Regions from separate parts of the Exiguobacterium sp. s50 genome, predicted to be linked through region 2. Evidence: a T-box and tRNA genes for the amino acid it is inferred to sense, from the RefSeq annotation. Region 2 holds a T-box; the other holds one or more tRNA genes.
The links. A T-box is a leader RNA that pairs with one kind of tRNA and senses whether it is charged. The one in region 2 lies ahead of argS (arginine--tRNA ligase), so its partner is inferred to be a tRNA-Arg.

Region 1: it has a tRNA-Arg gene. The T-box ahead of argS (arginine--tRNA ligase) is inferred to sense a tRNA for this amino acid. The anticodon was not compared.

Annotation. Positions count from the first base shown of each region.
Region 1 is NZ_JACSLP010000004.1:69,796-72,939, reverse strand. Features, by position in the region: gene KNP68_RS06900 (hypothetical protein) at 1-389, shown strand, start outside; gene KNP68_RS06895 (MerR family transcriptional regulator) at 447-1,142, shown strand; gene clpP (ATP-dependent Clp endopeptidase proteolytic subunit ClpP) at 1,185-1,760, opposite strand; tRNA gene KNP68_RS06885 (tRNA-Arg) at 1,915-1,987, opposite strand; gene KNP68_RS06880 (RNA polymerase factor sigma-54) at 2,111-3,144, shown strand, end outside.
Region 2 is NZ_JACSLP010000005.1:41,855-44,998, forward strand. Features, by position in the region: gene argS (arginine--tRNA ligase) at 1-1,133, opposite strand, end outside; T-box leader at 1,186-1,398, opposite strand; gene KNP68_RS08465 (GGDEF domain-containing protein) at 1,553-3,144, shown strand, end outside.

The sequences.
Region 1 (3,144 bases), on a different contig from region 2:
TGGTCGGCGGGATTTTATACGCCACCTCGTTTTGGAAGTCGGGGACGTCGGTCAAACCACCGCTCCCGACGGTCCGGGTCGGAACCGTGACCGCGGAAGTGAAACAGTCGACATTCTGTTGGTCGGATGGGGGCGAGGCGGTATGCGAGGACCACGCTCTGCCGGAGGCGGATGACCTACAGCTCGTGCCGGTCGAAGCGGGTGCCGAGATTGATGTCGAGTTCCATGCCGAGCCGTCGAACGCCTCGTTCCATCAACTCGTCGATGGGGAACTTGTCCCGGCTGAACCGGTCGTGCCAGACGAGCCGGGCGTTTATGTATTCGAGACGGGCGGGGATTGGCCGCAAGGCGATAGCCGCTATGTATTCGGGGTAGAGGTCAAAGAATAAAGATGTTGACCTGTCCGCTACGGCCGGCTTTATGATAAACGAGAAGGGGGGACGCCAATGATTCAAATCGGAAAAGTGGTCCATCTAACGGGGTTGTCCACTAAAGCAATAAAATGGTATGAAGCAAAAGGACTTGTCCAACCGACTCGTTTAGAGAATCAGTATCGGTTATACGGGATGGAAGAAATAAGGCGCCTGAACGAAATCAAGTTACTACGTCAAATGGGCATCTCACTCGAACAAATTCAAGCGGCAGAAAGTGTGAGCGGGTTACTCGACAGCAGACTTGACGAGGTTCAACGTGAGATCGAGGCGTTGCGACAAGTCGAGCAACAAATTAAATGGATGCAAACAGGGGGAGATTCAATGAAAGTACGTTATGAGAAGTGGGACCAACCGAAAATCGTAAACGGCTATGTATCCGAACTCACCAAAATCCCATTCGTTTGGGAAAAACTGCAACCAGAGCTGACAACAGACGAATCATATGGCGTCTGTTTAGCGAAAGAAGAAGCCTATTTAGCAGGGATGACTAATCCTGTGACAGGTGAAGACGGAAGACAGGTTGAACTGTCGGCAGGACGGTATCTTGTCGCCACGGTCGAAGGGGGAATTCCAGCCATCCCTACGACATATAATCAACTTCTAGCATTGCCGGATGTAACGTTGCGAGATGCACTCGATTTTGAGCGCTATATTCATGGGCAAGACGGAGCCGACGACTTGATTGAAATTTGGTTGCCCGTCCAATAACAAAGAAGTGCCTTTCCCGAAGTCGGGAAAGGCACTTTTGGATTAACGCGTCATGACTTTGTCGATGAGACCGTAGTCTTTCGCTTGTTCAGCTGACATGAAGTAGTCGCGCTCTGTGTCGCGCTCGATGACTTCAAGCGGCTGGCCTGTGTTATCGGCCATGATTTGGTTCAATTTCTCACGCATCTTGATGATGCGTTCGGCATGGATTTTGATATCCGATGCTTGACCTTGCGTACCGCCGAGCGGTTGGTGAATCATGATCTCTGCGTTTGGAAGCGCGAAGCGTTTGCCTTGTTCACCGGCTTGGAGCAAGAAGGCACCCATCGATGCGGCCATTCCGATACAAATCGTCGACACGTTCGGCTTGATGAAGTTCATCGTGTCATAAATCGCCATTCCGGAAGTGATCGAACCACCCGGGCTGTTGATGTAAAGTGAGATGTCCTTATCTGGGTCCTCGGCTGCAAGGAAGAGAAGCTGGGCGACAATCGAGTTGGCGACGTTGTCGTCGATTGCACTTCCGAGCAAGATGATGCGGTCCTTGAGCAAGCGTGAGTAAATATCGTACGCGCGTTCCCCGCGACCTGTTTGTTCGATAACTGTTGGAATTAACATTGAATCTGCCTCCTTTATGTAGGTTGTAAACATATCATACCGCTATAGTCAATGTTGGTCAAACGATAGTCATCGTTTTTGACCTATTCCACGGTTTGACGATTCTAAAACGACAAAAGAGGCCAGGCATATGTTGCCTGACCTCTTGCTATGATACACCCGGAGAGATTCGAACTCCCGACACCTGGCACCGGAAACCAGTGCTCTATCCCCTGAGCTACGGGTGCATGTTCTCTGACACGATTTATTATACATTTGTTTTTTTAAAAAAGCAATCCTGTTCGGCTCACTTTTTTTTGAGCGCGATTTCCCGCTGTTCGTTACAATAAGAAGCGAGAGGGGTGTGACCGATGCAACGGCAAGAACAGCAACAACTTCAAACACAACAGCTGACCCAGGACATGGTTCGGCGGCTGCCGATTCTCGAGGCGGACCGGACCGCGATCGCCTTTCAGCTCGGCCGGTTGGCTCGACGCAATCCATGCATCGCCACGGGGAGCGGTGCGGTCGAATGGGTGGCCGATACGGCGAGTGGGTTCGAGGAGCGATTGTTCGAGCAGATCAAGGAAGGGAGCGGGACCGAGACCCAGCGTGCGCTCCAGAAACGGCTCGTCCTCGCGCTCGATCATCGCGGTCTACTACCGGAGAGCGACTTCGTGCTCGCCCATCGTTTCGAGGTCGATGTGGCGGACATTGAGGCGGCGCGCCAGGCGCTCTTGTTTTTAGAACCGACAGGGATCGGGGCAAAGAATGAGCACGACTGCCAATATCGGCATGCGATTGAACATGACGACCCACTCGTCTTGGACGTGTTCGAGGCGCTCGACGCGCACCTTGATGACATCCCGGGACGACTCGACATCTCGGTTGCCGAGTACGAACGAGTGACGCGTATCGTGACGACGCTCCCGAAGACGCCATTATTATATGAAGGAACCGAACACGTCGTCCCGGAACTTGAAGTCGTCCGTCGTGACGGTGAGCTCGTGACGACATGGTTCAGCCCGACGCTCGATGCGGCTCGGATCAGAGACGACCGCGAGGCAAAATGGTGGCACGAGACGCTCGAGATGCGGAACGCGACGCTTAAATCGGTGTGGGCCGTCATCGCCGAACGCCAACGCGATTGGTTGGACGGGAAGCTCGTCTTGCATCCTTTAACGCGAAAAGAAGTCGCCGAACAAATCGGCAAGCACGAGTCGACCGTCGGCCGGGCGATTCAAGGCAAGTACGTGACGACCGAAGGCGGCGTGATGGCATGGCGTCACTTTTTCGTCCGGGCCTCGCACGGGCAATCGCCGTTCATGGTGAAGAAGGCGCTCGCCGAACTGATTCAACAAGAGACATCGCCGCTGAGCGATGCCGCACTCATGCGCGAGCTGGC
Region 2 (3,144 bases):
ATGCGACCTTTACGTGTCGACATCTTCTTCCCTTCTTGCAAAATCAAGCCGAACGGCACGTGATGCATGCCATCGACGAAGTCATAGCCGAGCTTGCCCAAGACTGAGAACAGTTGTTTGAAGTGAAGCGCCTGCTCACCGCCGACGACGTAGTTCGCCTGGACGAAGTTGTACGTCTCATGACGATAGACGGCAGCTGCCAAGTCGCGTGTCGCATAAAGCGTCGCGCCGTCTTTCTTTTTAATCAAGCATGGCGGTAAATTCTCGTCCTCGAGTGAGACGACCATCGCCCCTTCACTTTCGACGAGAAGGTTTTTCTCTTCGAGCATGGCGACGACACGATCCATCTTGTCGTTATAGAACGCTTCCCCGTTAAAGCTGTCGAATTCGACACCAAGGAGGTCATATACTTTTTGGAACTCTTTGAGTGATTCTTCGCGGAACCACGTCCAAAGCTCAGTCGCTTCCTCGTTACCGTCTTCGAGTTTCTTGAACCACGCACGGCCTTCGTCCTCAAGTTCCGGTTGTGTCTTCGCTTCTTCGTGGAAATGGACGTAAAGCTTCAAGAGCTCAGCAATCGGATGTGCCCGGACCGCTTCCTCGTCGCCCCATTTTTTATAGGCGACCATCAGTTTACCGAACTGTGTGCCCCAATCCCCGAGGTGGTTGATGCCGACGACGTCATAGCCGTTTTTACGGGCGATTTGGTTGATGGCATTCCCGATCACCGTTGAACGAAGGTGTCCCATCGAGAACGGTTTGGCGATGTTCGGTGACGAGAAATCGGTGACGATTGTCTCGTTGCGTGTCGCATGCGTCGCATAGTCCGCTTGTTCATCGAGCACCGTGTTGATGATTTCTTGTGAGACGACGTCACGGCTCAAGAAGACGTTCACATACGGGCCGGCCGCCTCGACTTTCGTGAACAACTCGTCGTTCAAGTCGTTCGCGATATCCGTCGCGATCATAACCGGTGCTTTACGATAGGCTTTCGCAAGTTGGAAACACGGGAAAGCAAGGTCCCCGTGTGCCTCATGTTTCGGTTTTTCAATCAATGCTTCAATCTGGTCGAGCGTCAACTCGTCCCCGATGACACGGGACAAGGCTTCCGCATATTTGCGTTCATAACTCATTCTAATTCCTCCTTATCATTTGTTCATAAAAAAAACGCCCTTTGCACAGATGCAAAGAGACGGGATGGCCCGCGGTACCACTCTTCTTGCCTGCTTGACGCAGACCGCTTTATCGGTGATAACGGGGGTCCCCCGGCTACGCCTACTCAAGTTCGGATAGCATCTCAAAAGTGCGTTTCGCGATGTTTGTCAGCCTAGGCTCTCACCAATCCCTAGGTCGCTTTGTTGACGGAACGATCGTTACTCTCTTTTTCATCGACTTTCGTCTATGTGGTTGAAAAGCAATTTCATTATAGAGGATATTTCATATAGACTCAATGCTAGAATTCCGCCATTATGATGGATAGGCAGGACTCAGGCGTGATTGTGCCGAATCTCCTACCATACATAATTGAATTTTTCCCACATAGGAGGGAACCATGAACCATTTCCGCAAGATGTCCGTCCTTGGTTGGAGTATTTGGAGTATGCTATTCGGTTTGACGCTCATCTTGTTCGCTACAGGCGTATTGAACATGCCGGCCATCGAGCCGTTACCGTTCATCTTGATCGCGTTGCTCGTCATTATTTTTCAAATGGACTCCATTGAACGGAAAGGCGTCTACTTTACCTTTTCAGAAAGTATCGTCTTAATTATTTTTCTATTCTTTGATTTTGAGACAGCGCTGTTCGTCAATCAGATTGGACTACTCGTCTTCCAGTTCGTCAACTTGAAACCGCGCGTCGCGCTTCGACGGTTCCGTTTTACGTATCCGTGGAATGCCATCACGTCATTTTTGGAAATCGCCATCCCGGCCAGCGTCTACTTGGCACTTGGTGGTGTGACCGGTCTCGGATTCTATTCCCAAGAATCGTTCCTCCCGCTTGCCGGTTTGATTATTGCCATCATTTTGAACACGGTCGTCCAAAAGTATCAAGTCGGCTGGTGGTTCCGCGTCGACATCCCGGTCCGCGACTTTTTAAGCATCGCGTTTTACACGTATATCGTCAGTCTCGTCTTCATTTTGGCGGCCTCGCTCTTCCGGGAGACAAACTTGCTCGTCGTCAGCAGTATCGCCGCCGCACTCACGTTCTTTATTAAGCGACTCATCATTCAAAAAGGTCGACAAGACGCCTTCAAATCGTTGATTGAACAATATGATGAAGCAAAAGAAGCCGTATCGCTATCGCAAAGCGAGGCACAAGCCATCGAAGTGTTCCTCAGTCAATGTGAGCGACTCAACGAGTACGATGAAGGGTACGTCGAGTTCAAACTGTTTGATCGCACACTTTACTTTGATTTGAAGACGCGCCAGCCGATCGATCGCCATGTCGTCTTTGAATTACTCGATGCAACCTATCCGAACGAAGCCTCGGTCGAGTACGAGATGCGCTTCGAATGGGACGCCCCGCTGTCGAACGAATTTAATGAAGACTATCATAGCTTCATCTCGGTCCGTTCCGAGGAAATCGAAGGAATCCGCACGTGGATTGTGATGACGGGCGAGCACGTCTATGGCTATCCGCCCATCATTCAACGCGAGATTGTCAAACTGCTCAAGTCGTTCAATCGGACGATCAGTCGTTGTCATGAACGCGACCGCCTCTATACCGAGAGCCGGACGGACAGCTTGACGCTGCTTGCCAATGCACGGGCTTTTTATGAATACGGGATTCAACAGATCTCGGACGGCTCGATGTATCCGATTTCCGTCGCGATGCTCGATATCGACTTCTTCAAAAAAATCAACGACACGCACGGTCACCAAGTCGGAGACAGTGTGCTCCAAGAATTCGGTCGCCGCATTCGTCAAGTGCTCCGCACCGAAGACTTTGCCGCCCGTTACGGCGGTGAAGAGTTCATCTTGCTCTTAAACCGTTGTGATGTTGAGGCCGCCGTCGAGATTGCCGAGCGCATCCGTCAACAAATCGAGAACAAACCGTTCCACGTCGACGGAATCGATATACCCGTCACCGCTTCAATCGGTGTCGATACGATTCAGTCGTTCGGCGACAAACGTCTTGACGATAC